DNA from 2 places in the Synechococcus sp. MIT S9509 genome. Region 1 is predicted to be linked to the other one. Evidence: predicted binding sites of a transcription regulator. Region 1 holds the regulator's gene; the other holds the start of a gene.
The links. The regulator HrcA, encoded in region 1, represses chaperone genes, less so after heat shock. The targets are predictions, from matches to a motif close to TTAGCACTCNNNNNNNNNGAGTGCTAA.

Region 2: groES (co-chaperone GroES) is a predicted target of HrcA. The motif match lies at 4,893-4,919, and genes of this name have one in related genera.

The regions. Positions count from the first base shown of each region.
Region 1 covers NZ_CP138940.1:1,929,758-1,937,588, reverse strand. The annotation lists gene SIB73_RS11160 (AI-2E family transporter) at 102-1,196, shown strand; gene cysC (adenylyl-sulfate kinase) at 1,177-1,824, opposite strand; gene SIB73_RS11150 (translation initiation factor) at 1,874-2,200, opposite strand; gene SIB73_RS11145 (class I SAM-dependent methyltransferase) at 2,239-3,198, shown strand; gene trpB (tryptophan synthase subunit beta) at 3,238-4,488, shown strand; gene hrcA (heat-inducible transcriptional repressor HrcA) at 4,505-5,497, opposite strand; gene SIB73_RS11130 (rhodanese-like domain-containing protein) at 5,592-5,942, opposite strand; gene SIB73_RS11125 (DUF3352 domain-containing protein) at 6,020-7,657, shown strand; gene SIB73_RS11120 (SixA phosphatase family protein) at 7,635-7,831, shown strand, end outside.
Region 2 covers NZ_CP138940.1:1,626,707-1,634,537, forward strand. The annotation lists gene pyrR (bifunctional pyr operon transcriptional regulator/uracil phosphoribosyltransferase PyrR) at 1-408, opposite strand, end outside; gene gpmI (2,3-bisphosphoglycerate-independent phosphoglycerate mutase) at 558-2,189, shown strand; gene secG (preprotein translocase subunit SecG) at 2,214-2,444, shown strand; gene groL (chaperonin GroEL) at 2,821-4,455, opposite strand; gene groES (co-chaperone GroES) at 4,531-4,842, opposite strand; gene atpD (F0F1 ATP synthase subunit beta) at 5,061-6,524, shown strand; gene atpC (ATP synthase F1 subunit epsilon) at 6,601-7,011, shown strand; gene SIB73_RS09575 (M23 family metallopeptidase) at 7,154-7,831, opposite strand, start outside.

The DNA of each region.
Region 1 (7,831 bases):
ATTGACGGCGTTCGCTGTTGCGGCCAGCCGGCATTTTTGGTGCCATGAGGTGAGTGCCGTGTGCAAGCTGAGCTCCCTTTGATCCGCATCTTCTTCAATCCATGACCCAATGGCCAGCCTGGCTTCGCTGGGGATTGGTGCTGCCGTTGCTGACCCTCAATCTTTTTGTGATCCGTCAGCTGCTTCTCCCGCTGGCTCCCTTTCCGGGCTTGTTTCTCACTGCGGCATTGATCGCGTTCCTGCTGGACATTCCCTGCCGCTGGCTCACTGCTCGAGGCCTCCGCCGCTGGGTGGCGATTGTCCTGGTCACTCTCGCCACGATCGGGGTCCTGTTTTTTGCTGCGTTGACCCTTGTGCCGCTGCTGATCGAGCAGCTAGGCCAGCTGATCAACGCACTGCCAGGACTGCTGTTGACAGCACAGGAATGGATCAATCGTGTTCAGGAATGGGCCTCAATCCGTGGTCTGCCCACTGAATTCGGAGACCTCAGCAGTGATCTGCTGTCGCGCGCAAGCACCGTGGCCAGTCAGCTCAGCCAGAGCTTGCTCAGCATTCTCGGGGCCACCCTCGGCACCACGATCAACACGGTGATTGTGCTGGTGCTGGCGGTGTTCTTCCTGATCGGAGGCGAGTCGATCACGATGGGTCTGGCCCGCTGGCTGCCGGATGAGTGGCGGCAGTTGGTAACCAGCACCCTGGTTCGTACCTTCCGTGGTTACTTCGGCGGGCAAGTGCTGCTGGCTCTGATCCTGGCGCTGGGTCAGATCGTGGTCTTCACCCTTCTGAAAATCCCCTACGGCGTGCTGTTTGCCGTGCTGATCGGTTTCACAACGCTGATCCCCTATGCCAGTGCTTTGACAATCGTGGCCGTGAGCGGGTTGCTCGCTTTTCAGGATCCCAGTACAGGGCTCGAGACTCTGTTGGCTGCGATCGTGGTCGGTCAGATCGTCGATCAGGTCATTCAGCCGCGTCTGATGGGAAGCATCGTTGGGCTTCAGCCGGCCTGGCTGCTGATTGCCCTGCCACTGGGAGCGAAGGCCGGAGACCTCTATGGACTGGGAGATCTGCTGGGTCTGCTGCTGGCGGTACCTGTCGCCAGCTGCCTCAAGACGTTCGTGGATGCCTGGGCTGAGCGTCAGGGCATCCACGCGGTTTTTAGTGAGGTCGTCAGCGAGGTCAGTGCTGGGCAGGAATGATGTTCCGGGACACCAGTTCGTTCACCACCTGATCCACGCAGTTCTCCAGGTTTGCCGAGCCGGTGTCCACGGAGAGTTCCGGAGTGTCTGGTGCTTCATAAGGGCTCGTGATTCCTGTGAATTCCTTGATTTCTCCTGCGCGTGCCTTCGCGTACAGCCCCTTGGTGTCGCGCTGTTCGCAAACGTTCAGATCCGCGGCACAGAAAATCTCGATGAAGTCACCCTCGCTCACCAGCGAGCGCGCTTTGTCGCGATCAGCACGGAACGGTGAAACGAATGCCGTCAACACGATCGTGCCGGAATCAAGAAAAAGCTTGGAGACCTCACCGATGCGGCGGATGTTTTCCTCCCGGTCAGCATCGGAAAATCCCAGGTCTTTGCAGAGACCATGGCGAACATTGTCGCCGTCGAGCACGTAGGTGGCAACTCCCCGCTTGAACAGGGCCTGATTGACCGCATTGGCAAGAGTGCTCTTGCCGGCGCCGCTCAGGCCTGTGAACCAGAGAATGGCACTGCGATGTCCCCGTCGTTCAGCCCGGGCGGCTCGGTCAACCGATGCCTGGTGCCAGGCGATGTTGGTGGAGGCACCCTGGTCGGTGAGCTTGCCGTAGCTGGACGAAGCGGACATGGGGATTCGGCTTTCTTGGGCCGCCATTGTCCCTCAGCTTCAATCGTCCTCAGCCACCAGCGCGCCTGGGTCGGTATCCCTCCTTCGTGAGCAGTTCCAGTGCGAGCTCCACCTGATCGCCCTGAAGTTCGATCAGACCGTCTTTTGCTGTGCCACCGCTGCCGATCCTTGTCTTGAGTTTCTTCAGCAGTGCTTTGAGTTCGTTTGGGTCGAGCTCCAGACCCCGGATCACCGTCACTGTCTTGCCGCCCTTCCCTCCTCGGGTCGGCTGCACGCGAACGATCTGCTGGGATTTCGCGGTCGGTTGCTTTTCGGGACCGCTCCGCCGCTGCAGACTGTCTGTGTTGCTGAATTCCTGCCAACCGCCTTTCGGCATCGCTTCCGCGCATCCGACCCCATCCTGCCGTTCCCGTGATGACCGACTCCGCGTCCACGCCTCGATGGGCTGACTCAAGCCAGGGCCTTGGTCGCTGGATCGAGCGTTTGATCGGTGTCGCTCTGCTCAGGCGCCCGCTGTTTTTTCAGGCACGTCAGCTGATTATCCGAACCGCGGAACGCAACGGCATTCCCTGGAGACTCCGTCGCCGGGAACTGCAGAAGGCTGCAGCACCGTTGTTATCGAGCACCATCACTCCCGGCCTTGTGCCGCCCGACTACTACGTGGCTCGTTTCCACGCCTACGAACAGGGCAATCTCTGCTGGCAGGCCGCTGCTGAAGCGGAGCAGGCCACCGATGCAATGGCCCTTCGCATCTGGCCGGAGGAGGCGCTCGCACCGTCTGTGGCCCAGTCCCGTCTGAGGGATGAGATCCACCGCGCTGTTGCGCCCGTGCTGAACGGATCCATTGCTCAGGTGCTCGATCTTGGCTGTTCCGTGGGAGTGAGCACGCTGCATCTCGCCCGCTGGTTATCTGAGCGGGCGGAGCAGCGCCGGGAGCCGCCACCAAGGATTCAGGGCCTGGATCTTTCTCCCGACATGCTTGCAGTGGCCCGTGTGCGTGATCGGGAGGGACTCGTGGATGGCTGGTTGCATGCAGCGGCGGAGAACACGGGTCTGGCGGATGCCTCCTTTGATCTGATCAGTCTCCAGTTCGTCTGCCATGAGCTGCCGCAGGACGCCACCCATGCCGTGCTGGGGGAGGCTGCTCGGTTGTTACGGCCAGGAGGCGCTCTGGTGATGGTGGATCAGGATCCAGCCTCCTCCGTGCTTCAGCGGCTTCCGGCGGCCGTGGCCACATTGCTCAAAAGCACCGAGCCCTACATCGAGCAGTACTTCAGCCTCGACATGGCTGCGGCCCTGCGGGAGGCAGGGTTCCGGAATCTTCAAATCAGTGCCTGTGATCCACGGCATCGCGTGATTGCCTGCTTACGCTGAGCCAACGCTTCAAAGGCCGCGCGCGCGGTCAGTTGCACCTTGACCAGCACCCTGCCACCCAAGCCCACCGCTCAGGATCTGGCCGTCAGCTCCAGGCCTGCCTCCTCGGGGCGTTTCGGCCGTTTCGGTGGTCAGTACGTGCCCGAGACTCTGATGCCTGCCCTGGCTGAGCTCGAGACTGCCGCGGCTGAGGCCTGGAACGACCCTGCTTTCACCTCAGAGCTCAACCGCCTGCTGCGCAACTATGTGGGCAGGGCCACGCCTCTTTACGAGGCTGAGCGCCTCACCGCGCACTATCGCCGCAGTGACGGCGGACCCAGGATCTGGTTGAAGCGTGAGGACCTCAACCACACCGGCGCCCACAAAATCAACAACGCGCTCGGGCAGGCGCTGCTGGCCCTGCGAATGGGCAAAAAGCGGATCATTGCCGAAACAGGAGCTGGTCAGCACGGAGTTGCGACCGCCACGGTCTGCGCCCGCTTCGGCCTGGAATGTGTGGTGTACATGGGTGCTGAAGACATGCGCCGTCAGGCTCTGAATGTGTTCCGCATGCGTCTTCTTGGTGCCAGCGTTCAGCCTGTGACCGCCGGCACTGCCACGCTCAAGGACGCCACCAGTGAGGCCATCCGTGACTGGGTCACGAATGTGGAGACCACCCACTACATCCTCGGGTCCGTGGCAGGTCCCCACCCCTATCCGATGCTGGTTCGTGATTTCCACGCAGTGATCGGAGAGGAGGCCAGGGAACAGTGCCAGCAGGCCTTTGGTCGTTTGCCGGACGTGCTCATGGCCTGCGTTGGTGGGGGGTCCAACGCCATGGGTCTGTTTCACCCCTTTGTGGAGTGCAGCGATGTGCGTCTGATCGGAGTTGAGGCCGCCGGTGATGGCGTCGCCACAGGTCGTCATGCCGCCACGATGACCGAAGGCAGGGTCGGCGTGCTTCACGGTGCCATGAGCCTGTTGCTACAGGACCAGGACGGACAGGTTCAGGAAGCTCATTCGATCAGCGCCGGGCTCGACTATCCCGGTGTCGGTCCTGAACACAGCTATCTGCGTGAGATCGGCAGGGCCGAGTACGGCGCCGTCACCGATGCTGAAGCGCTCCAGGCGCTGCAGCTTGTGAGCCGACTGGAGGGAATCATTCCCGCCCTCGAGACAGCGCATGCATTCGCCTGGCTGGAGACCCTCTGTCCAACCCTGCCGGATGGCACTGAAGTTGTGTTGAACTGCTCAGGGCGTGGCGACAAGGATGTGAACACGGTCGCCGATCAGCTCGGGGATGCACTCTGAGGGTTCAGGGTGTGTTTCAGCTGAGCAATCGCTCCAGGGTGACTGCGACTGAGTTCACGGCAGCACGGGCTGTCGCGTAGGCCATTCGCATCGGACCGATCAGGGCAACCTGGCCCATGCCCCCGTCTCCGCTGCGATAGCTGGCCTGGACGACCGAGCAGCGGCTGAGGGCTGTTTCGGGATGCTCTCGGCCGATCCACACTCGCCCGTCCGACCGGGCAGGAGCAGGAACGAAGGCTGCCGGATCACTGTCCATCAAATCGAGAAGAGGTCTCACCCTCGCGCTGTCACTGAATTCAGGTTCGGCCACGAGGCGCGACACCCCATGCACCAACGGTGCCTGCTCGATCGGGCGTTGGAAGGGATTCCCGTTCTCAAGTGCATCCTGTAGCGCCCTTCCGCAGGACTGCAGCTGCTGGGGCAGACAGCTCCACTCCAGTTTTCCTCTCTGCACCAGCTGGTCGGAGGTCCAGCGTTCCAGGGCTTCCACCTGACCGGAACTGCCGTGGGGCAAGCGCAGGTTGAGGTGATGGGCCTGGCTGGAATCGCCCACGAGCATCACCAGCAGCCGGTCCTCACTGCGCACCAGGCGAATGGTTCTGAGCTGGCTCTGGGATCGTTGCGGCGGACTGATCAGGCTCATCAGCCCCGTGAAATCCGTCAGCCGGCGTGCCAGCTGCAGTAACAGGTCATCCAGTGCCGCCCAGCGCAGGCTCAGCTGGGTCAATTCCCGCTCGAGGTGATGGGCACCCGCACCAGGCTCAGGCAGAAGGCAGTCCACATAGTGGCGGTAGCCCTGGGGGCTGGGCACCCGCCCCGCAGAGGTGTGTGGCTGGGTCAGGAGTCCACGCTGTTCAAGGGCTCCCATGGCCGAGCGCACCGTTGCCGAGCTTGCTTTGATCCCGAATCGCTGAACTAGAGCCCGGCTGCCAACCGGTTCGATGGTGTCGACGTAGTGGTGGACCGTGGCCTGTAGGACCTCCTGCTGACGGCGGGGCAGCGGCTTCACGGAGCTCAACTCGCGGGTGTGGATCCTACGGAGAATCAGTAAAGGGGAAGGTTCCTGTCATGAATCCACGCCGTTCGTTCAAGCGATGCGGCGTTCAGTAGCGCGGTACTGAGGAATCCACCTCGACGCTCCAGGCGTCAATGCCGCCCTCAAGGTTCCAGACATCCAGTGACGGTCGACTGTCGAGCAGCCAGCAACCGAAATTCCAGCTGCGCACTCCGGCATGGCACAGCACCACGATTGAGCCACCCTGCGGCAGAACCTCATCGATGCTCCCCATCCACTGTTCAGCATCACTCAGCGGCAGATGCCTGACCGGATGTGGAAACGGAGCGATCGTCAGTTCCTGCTGCTCCCGCACATCTACAACCGTCAGATCGGCATTCTGATTGAGCCAGTCGTTCAATTCGCCGGCTTTGAGGGGTTTGGGGGTGGGTCCGTTCATGGCTTCAGTCTGGCTTCGGACTGGCACAGCACAGTGGATGGATAGAAGATGAGCACCATGTGCTTCACCGCCTGTTCATGAAAGGGCGCTCGTTCCTGCTGGCTCTGGTCGTTGTGGCGATGGTGCTGCTCACCCTTGCACTCGGTTTTTGGTGGGCCATGGCCCGTCAGAGTCCGCTCCGGATCATGGACCGGTCACTTGAGCTGCCCCGGGCGGCACGTTTCATGCCCACTGATGCGGCCCTGACGCTGCACTGGCTGGTCGACCCCCGTCAGCTGCCTGCCTATGCCCAGGCTGTTGCGCCGGTTCGTCAGCGCCAACTGGTGCATGAAAGCACCCGTCAGCTCAGAGATGGTGCCTTTGCCCTGGCCGGACTTGACTTCAATACCGAGCTGGCCGGCTGGATCGGGCCTGAGATCAGTTTTGCAGTGCTTGACGCTCCTGCTCAGCAGTCCGGTGAACAGCCAAGGGAGGGCTGGGTCCTGGCACTGTCGAGCCGCGATCAAGACGGGGCCAAGCGATTTCTGCAGCGCTTCTGGCAGACCCGCAGCCTGGCAGGCACCGATCTGCAGATCTCCCGTTACAGGGGCATGGGACTGATCAGCGGTCGTGGTGCACTGCTTGGCCGGGATCCACAGCCGATTGCCACCGCCTTGATCGATGACGATCTGCTTTTGCTGGCTTCGGGACGGGGGGTGCTTGAACAGGCGCTTGATGTTTCCCAGCTGGAGAGTCAGCACCAGCTTGGAGATCCTGTCCTCGCTTCTGATCTTCAGAGCTTTGATCGTGGTGCCGCTGTTCTGACTGCCAATCCTGGAGCGATGGACCGCTGGCTGGGGGTCCCTTCAGCGATCGCGGCCCGCGAAGACCTGCAGGGCCTGGTGGCATCGCTGACTCCTCAGGGTTCTGATCTGGCTCTTGATGCCGTGGTCCACTTCCGCGATTTGAGTGTCCCGCTTGCGTCTCAGGTCACGGACAGCGATGCGCTGCTGAGAGAGGCCGGCGGTGATGCGCAGACAGTCGCTCTGCTCTCGAACCCTGCGTCCCTGTTGGCTGCCGAGTCCGAAGAGCCCCTGGCCCAGTGGATCGCTCCCCTTCTGCGGCAGTCGATGGAATCCATCTCCACTGAAGCTGCGGCTGAGGTGGTCGGACTGGATGAGGGGCCTGTCCTTTGGCAGCAGGGTCCTCAGGGCTGGGTGCTGGGCACCCGGCCCAATCGCCCCAACCCGGAGATGGTCGATGGTCGGCTTCAGGAGCTTGGGTTGACCGGCTCGACTCTCGACAGCGAAGGCGAGGCTGTTCAGGTCTGGACCCGTCTTGCTCGTCAGCGACGTCGAGGTGAAGAGTCGCTGCAGGCTGAGCTGGCTGTCGCCCTGGAGCGGCATACCGATGTGAACTGGTGGGCGGAGACCCTCGATGGTTTACGCCGTCGCGGTGAGAACGGTGACCTGATGCAGCGTCAGCAGCAGCTGCAGGCGCTGCAGTCCTCGAGTCAGTCTGCGCTGGCTCAGCAACTGGCTCTCGCCGCGGCTCCTAGTCGCTCACGCCTGGGTCAGTGGCGACCCTGGGAGCTGGTGCAGGGCGTGGCTGGTCGATCACTGCTGCCAGCTGTGCAGGGGCTTGCCATTGCCGCCGGGGGTGACCAGAACGCGGCCTCTGTGCAGGATGAACGTGTGAGCAGCCTGCGTCTGCGTGCGCGACTCCAGCTCGGTTGATCTCTTTCTTCTGCGTCATGGCCTCGCCGTAAAACGGTTGTCGGGCCGTGATCATCCCGATCGTCCCCTGACCGATCGCGGCGTGCGACGAACTCTTGGGGTCGTCCGACAACTGCGGAGGCTTGATGTCGAGGCGGACATGCTGATCAGCAGTCCCTACAGGCGATCCAGGCA
Region 2 (7,831 bases), 300 kb from region 1:
CACCAGCAGCATCACGCGGCGTGGCCGCCCCCAGGCCTGGATCGCCTCGAGAGCTGCACGCACGGTGCGGCCGGTGAAAATCACATCATCGACCAGCAGAACATCGCGTCCTTCGACACTCACAGGCAACTCGGTCGCTTGAACGGGCCTCATGGCAACCCGCTCGAGATCATCGCGATGAAAGGTGGGATCCAGTGTTCCCTGAGCAATCACCTTGCCGCTCTGCTCCTGAAGGAAGCGTGCCAGTACCGCTGAAAGCTGAACACCCCTGGTGGGTATCCCCAGCAGCAGCAACTGCTCAACATCCCCCACGCATTCAAGAACCTGGGAGGCCAGCCGCGAAAGAGTTCTGCCGACATCCTCGGCGGAAAGAATCTCGATCCGTTCACCATTCCCAGGCGTCACCATGACCGACTTAATGCGACTGATGACTGTATGTCGGATATCACCCTTGAGATCCGCAAAAGCTGACCTTGGTGAACCAAAGAGTTCACCAAGGGCCGGATCCGGGGGTAACTTATGAATCTAGAGAAGACCTTAAGAACGGATAGGGCTGAGTGAACGTTGTTGATCGCCATGCGGGACGACCAGGCAAGGAGCGATCCATCGCTCCTGTTGTCCTTGCGATCCTGGATGGCTGGGGCGAGCGCACAGAAGCAGATCACAACGCCATCCAAGCAGCACGCACCCCCGTCATTGACGCTCTTCGACACGCCTATCCCCAGACATTGATTCAGGCGAGCGGTTCCTATGTGGGATTGCCCGATGGACAGATGGGCAATTCCGAGGTGGGGCATCTCACCATCGGTGCTGGCAGAATCATTCGGCAGGAACTCGTGCGCATCGGCGACACGGTGCGCGCCAACCAGCTCAGAGACGTTCCGAAGCTCCGTGAACTGGCTGAACGGCTTCGAGCGAGCAACGGCACGCTTCACTTACTTGGGCTCTGTTCGGATGGCGGCGTGCACAGCCATGTGGACCATCTGTGCGGTCTGCTGCACTGGGCGGCCGACGAAGGTCTGAAACACGTTGCGATCCACGCGATCACCGATGGACGTGATACACCGACCCAAAGTGCTCCGACATATCTGAAACAGATTGAGAAAGCGATTCAGGTCAGTGGAGTGGGTGAAATCGCCAGCCTGTGCGGTCGTTACTGGGCCATGGACCGAGATAGGCGCTGGGAGCGCACAGCCCGCTCCCATGAGCTGCTGACCTCTCCTGACGTTGCGTTGAGCTCTCTGTCAGCAGCTGAAGCGCTACAGGCCAGTTACGACAGCGGTATCACCGACGAGTTCGTGGAACCGACACGTCTGCGACCGACCTATCTGAACGATGGCGATGCCTTGCTGATGTTCAACTTCAGACCCGATCGGGCTCGCCAGATCATTCAGTGTCTGGCCCGAGCGGACTTTTCCGATTTCGAACGCCCCCATCAACCTCAGCTGGACGTGGTCACCTTCACGCAGTATGAGGCCGGCCTGCCGGTGGAAGTGGCCTTCCCACCCGAATCCCTGGATGACCTGCTGGGTCAGGTGGTGGCCTCAAGAGGACTGCGCCAGTACAGAACAGCTGAAACCGAAAAGTATCCCCACGTCACGTATTTCATGAACGGTGGCGTTGAGCAGCCGCTCGAGGGGGAAGATCGACACCTCGTGCCTTCCCCACGCGTGGCCACTTACGACCAGGCCCCGGCCATGAATGCCGACACTCTCACTGTGAGCTGCATTGAAGCCATCGAGAAAGGGATCTACTCCCTGGTGGTGATCAACTACGCCAACCCCGACATGGTTGGGCATACCGGCGTGATGGAGGCTGCCACTGAGGCGATCGAAACCGTTGACCATTGCATCGGAAGGCTTCTAGATGCTGTGGGACGCATGGGCGGAACGATGATCATCACCGCAGACCATGGCAACGCCGAGCGGATGCAGGGCGACGACGGACAGGCCTGGACAGCCCATACCACCAATCCGGTTCCATTGATTCTTGTGGAGGGCGAACGCAGAAAGCTGCATGGCATGGGCAACGCTATCCGCCTGCGGGACAACGGCGGGCTTGCTGATATCGCACCGACTCTTCTGCAACTGCTTGGCCTTCAGAAACCCGAGGCCATGACCGGCAGCACTCTGATTGAACCAATCGAGACCCCTGTGCCCTCAAGCGCTCGCCTGCCACAGCCAGTCTGACCGGCTCGGGCATAAAATCTGCAGATGATCACCACCGTTCTTTCCTGGATGTGGATCAGCAGTGGCCTTTTGCTGATTCTCTTCGTTCTGCTGCACAGCCCCAAGGGTGATGGCATGGGCGGGCTTGCAGCCAGTGGCAGCACCTCGTTTACAAGTGCCAGCAGCGCGGAAGCAACTCTCAACCGCATCACCTGGACCACTCTGGCCGTCTTTCTCACACTGGCTGTGATACTGAGTGCCGGCTGGCTGAACTGAATCAAAGAGCCGACATTTCCAGGTCCAGCGACCTCAGGCCCTCAGGACATTCAGGGAAGCCGTCGCGTCGCGGATAAGCCCCCTCATCGCGTTAAGGCACATCATTCCTCAGAGTGTCAGCCTCTTCCCTCTCGAAGGATGGCAGACCATGCCCGCGAAGAGACGCCGCAGCCTGAATCAGTGCTTTTTTTACAGCAGAAGCCACAATGCCGCCGGCCCTGAGCAGCACACAACTCACACCCCAGGATCTCGACCCAAGGCGTTAGCCCTTGGCAATAGTTGAGAGACCTTAGTGGCCCTGCAACGAGCACAAAAAAACCCCGCAAGAGCGGGGTTTGACGGGTCGCCTGAGCGACAATGCAGGGAAAGCCGCGACTCAGTAGTCGAAGTCGCCACCACCCATGCCACCACCTGCTGGTGCAGCTTCCTTCTTCTCGGGAAGATCAGCAACGATGCACTCCGTGGTCAGCACCATGCCTGCGATTGAGGCAGCGTTCTGCAGACCGGAACGGGTCACTTTCGCTGGATCCACAATGCCGGCAGCCAGCATGTCGACATAGTCGCCGTTGGCAGCGTTGTAACCGTCATTGAAGGTCTTGGCCTTCACATTTTCAGCAACTACCGCGCCGTTGACACCTGCGTTCTCAGCGATGCGCATCAGCGGTGCAGTCAGAGCAGCCGCAACGATGTTGGCTCCGATCAGCTCTTCACCCTCCAGGCTGGATGAGGCCCACTGCTCAAGCGTGGGAGCCAGATGAGCAAGGGTGGTACCACCTCCGGGAACGATGCCTTCTTCAACAGCAGCCTTGGTCGCATTGATGGCATCCTCAAGGCGAAGCTTCTTGTCCTTCATCTCGGTTTCAGTGGCAGCACCCACCTTCACCACAGCAACGCCACCAGCCAGCTTTGCAAGTCGCTCCTGAAGCTTCTCCTTGTCGTAGGTGGACTCGGTTTCATCCATCTGCTTCCGGATCTGCTCGCAACGGGCTTTCACGGCCACGTCGTTGCCTTCGGCCACGATAGTTGTGGTGTCCTTGTTGATGGTCACGCGACGGGCAGTGCCCAGCATCTCGATCTTGGCGTTCTCAAGCTTCAGACCGGCGTCTTCGGTGATCAGCTGACCATTGGTCAGCACAGCCATGTCTTCCAGCATGGCCTTGCGGCGGTCACCGAAACCGGGGGCCTTGACGGCAGCCACATTCAAAACACCGCGCAGACGGTTCACCACCAGAGTGGCAAGAGCTTCCTTCTCAATGTCCTCAGCGATGATCAGCAGGGGCTTGCCAGTGCGGGCAATCTGCTCGAGGACGGGTACGAGATCCTGCACGAGACCGATTTTTTTGTCGGTGAGCAGGATGTAGGGCTCATCGAGGACGGCTTCCATTCGCTCCGTGTCAGTGGCGAAATAAGGGGAGATGTACCCCTTGTCGAAGCGCATACCCTCAGTGACCTCCAGTTCGGTGGTCATCGACTTGCCCTCTTCCAGGGAAATCACGCCTTCCTTGCCGACCTTGTCCATGGCATCGGCGATCATCCGACCAACTTCCTCGTCGTTGCCGGCGGAGATGGTGCCCACCTGGGCGATGGCATTGCTGTCAGCAATCGGCTTGGCATTTTCCTTGATCTTGTCGACCAGAAAATCCGACGCCTTGTCAATGCCCTTTTTCAGAGTGATGGCGTTGGCACCGGCGGCAACATTGCGCAGACCAGCCTTGACCATGGCATGTGCCAGAACGGTGGCTGTGGTGGTGCCGTCACCTGCTGCGTCATTGGTCTTGGATGCGGCCTGACGAATCAGAGCAACGCCGGTGTTCTCGATGTGGTCCTCGAGTTCGATCTCCTTGGCGATGGTGACGCCGTCATTGATGATCTGAGGTGCACCGAACTTCTTTTCAAGAACAACGTTGCGACCCTTGGGGCCAAGGGTGACAGCAACGGATTCGGCGAGGATGTCAATGCCCTTTTCGAGAGCGCGGCGTGCGTTCTCGTTGTAGATGATGCGTTTTGCCATGGGGGCGGGAATGAATGGGAAGGGTTGAGTGAATGACTGCCGGCCTGTCAGAGGCGCGGGGCAGCCGGAGGCCGGTCAGTTGACGATGGCAAGGATGTCCTTCTCAGACAGGAGCACGAATTCATCGCTTCCGAGCTTGATGTCGGTGCCTGCGTACTTGCTGTAGAGGACCTTGTCTCCGACGCCCACTTCGGGGGACTGGCGTGAACCGTCGTCGTTGCGCTTGCCGGGGCCAACCTGAACGACTTCACCCACCTGGGGCTTTTCCTTGGCTGTGTCGGGAAGCAGGATGCCGCCGGAAGTTTTCTCCTCCGATTCCGAAACCTTGACGAAAACGCGATCGCCGAGGGGCTTAACAGTTGAGACGCTGAGAGATACAGCTGCCATGGGTTCTTGCAGAGCAGGGACAGTGCGCCGAAGCGCCGATGCGACTCGAGCTGGCACTCAAGGTCGTCGAGTGCCAACCTATGTCCGGGTTCTGCACTTCGGCCACGGGACAAGCGTGCGGGTGACCGAACCACACCCCCCTTTCACATGACGGTGGTATCGTTGCCCCGCTCAGGACGGGATTGCTCTAGACGCTCCCCTCCCACACCCCCTTACTTATGGCCGCTGCTGCTCCCGCCTCCGCCGGTACCAAGGGCGTTGTCCGCCAGGTGATTGGCCCGGTTCTGGACGTGGAATTCCCCGCCGGCAAGCTGCCCAAAATTCTCAACGCTCTCCGCATTGAAGCCACCAACACCGCCGGCCAGGCGGTCGCTCTGACTGCTGAGGTCCAGCAGCTGCTTGGTGATCACAGGGTCCGTGCCGTGGCCATGAGCGCCACCGACGGGCTTGTCCGTGGCATGGAAGCCATCGACACAGGCGCACCGATTTCAGTGCCTGTCGGCGAAGGAACACTGGGTCGCATCTTCAATGTTCTGGGCGAGCCTGTTGACGAACAGGGTCCCGTGAAGTCGGATGCGACAGCTCCGATTCACCGCTCGGCACCGAAGCTGACTGAACTTGAGACCAAACCGAAGGTCTTTGAGACCGGCATCAAGGTGATCGATCTCCTGGCTCCTTATCGCCAGGGTGGAAAAGTTGGCCTCTTCGGTGGTGCAGGTGTCGGCAAGACCGTGCTGATTCAGGAACTGATCAACAACATCGCCAAGGAACACGGTGGTGTTTCCGTATTCGGTGGTGTGGGTGAACGCACCCGTGAAGGCAATGATCTGTACGAGGAATTCAAGGATTCCGGCGTGATCAACGCCGATGACCTTTCCAAGTCGAAAGTGGCGCTCTGCTACGGCCAGATGAACGAGCCCCCGGGCGCACGCATGCGTGTCGGCCTGTCAGCTCTGACGATGGCTGAGCATTTCCGCGACGTGAACAAGCAGGATGTGCTGCTGTTCATCGACAACATCTTCCGTTTTGTGCAAGCAGGCTCTGAAGTCTCCGCACTTCTTGGACGGATGCCATCAGCTGTGGGCTACCAGCCAACCCTCGGAACCGACGTCGGTGAACTTCAGGAACGAATCACCTCCACCCTCGAGGGCTCCATCACCTCGATCCAGGCGGTTTATGTTCCTGCTGACGACCTGACTGATCCGGCGCCAGCCACCACATTCGCTCACCTCGATGCCACCACAGTGCTGAACCGTGGCCTTGCATCCAAGGGCATCTATCCAGCGGTTGACCCCCTCGACTCCACCAGCACCATGCTTCAGCCCGCAGTTGTGGGTGACGAGCATTACCGCACTGCTCGCAGCGTTCAGTCCACCCTGCAGCGGTACAAGGAACTGCAGGACATCATTGCCATCCTCGGTCTCGATGAACTCTCCGAGGATGATCGCCGCACCGTTGATCGTGCCCGCAAAATTGAGAAGTTCCTCTCTCAGCCTTTCTTTGTAGCTGAGATCTTCACTGGCATGTCCGGCAAATACGTGAAACTCGAGGAAACCATCAGTGGTTTCAATCAGATTCTCGCCGGCGAGCTGGATCACCTCCCAGAACAGGCTTTCTATCTCGTTGGCAACATCGATGAGGTCAAGGCCAAGGCCGCAAAGATGGCCGAAGAAGCCAAGTGATCATGATCGGGGCATGGCATTCATGCCCCTGAATTTTCACTTCACTCAACGCTTTTAACCCAAACATTCCATCTCCATGTCCCTCACCCTCCGCGTGCTGGCACCAGACCAGAGCGTGTTCGATGGTTCTGCTGATGAGGTGATCCTCCCAAGCACCACCGGACAGCTGGGCATCCTTCCAGGTCACGTTTCACTTCTGGCGGCACTTGATGTCGGCGTACTTCGTGTTCGTGCGGACGGAAGCTGGAAATCCATCGCACTGATGGGTGGGTTCGCTGAAGTGGAAGCTGACGACGTCACGGTGTTGGTGAACTCCGCTGAGATGGGTAGCTCGATCGATGGCAGTTCTGCTGAAACAGAACTGCAGGCTGCACGCGCAGCCTTGAGCAAACTGGAAGGTCAGCCGACCTCACCCGAGAAAGTGAAAGCCCAGCAAAGCCTTGATCGAGCAAGAGCTCGTGCGCAGGCAGCCATCAACCAGAATTAATTCACTTCTGGGAGAAAAAAGTTATCAGCACAATTAGAGGCAATGCCTCGACAAATTTATCAGTGGTTTACGGAGTGGCCAGATAGCTATCATTATTTTTTGAGCCAACTCAACCGCAATTGACCACTGGCTCAATGCACCACTAAACCCCAATTTCCTCATTAATTACAAGTCCCTGCAGGTACGAAGCAGGATCAAGAGCAACATTTTTGGGGGTTCTGATCTCGAAGTGAAGATGCGGTCCAGTGCTGCGACCTGTATTACCCATCCTCGCAATCAGATCACTTTTCCCGACGATGTCACCAACCTGAACAAAACTCTCGTTGCAATGCGCATAACGCGTTCTGTAGCCATCAGGATGTTCAATTTCAATCATCAACCCATAGGCACCTAAAAATCCTGAGAAAACCACACGGCCGGACCGTGAAGCACGAATGGCTGTTCCGATGTGATTCGCGATATCAATACCTGAATGGTGCCGTGACCAGCGTGGTCCAAAACCCGAAGTGAAAACGCCTGATGCAGGCAAGGAATAAGCCTTGGCCGACAACTCGCTCAGATAGTCGGCGAAGGAAGCAAATGAACAGAGCCGAGAAGGCGAATAAGACGATGCATGAGAGGGAGCGAGAGACACCTCGCCTGAGTAAGCCTCGGAGGAATCAACAGCAAGCACTGAAGAAGCACGCAGACAGTATTGCTCGAAAAGCGCGATCGCCGAGCGGTCGTTCAATGATTGGCCAGAATCAGGAAGACTCTTCTTTTCGGTTTTCAAATAAAAGACTGACTTCCCCTGATTCTTGAATTTGTCCTGACCAAAAAC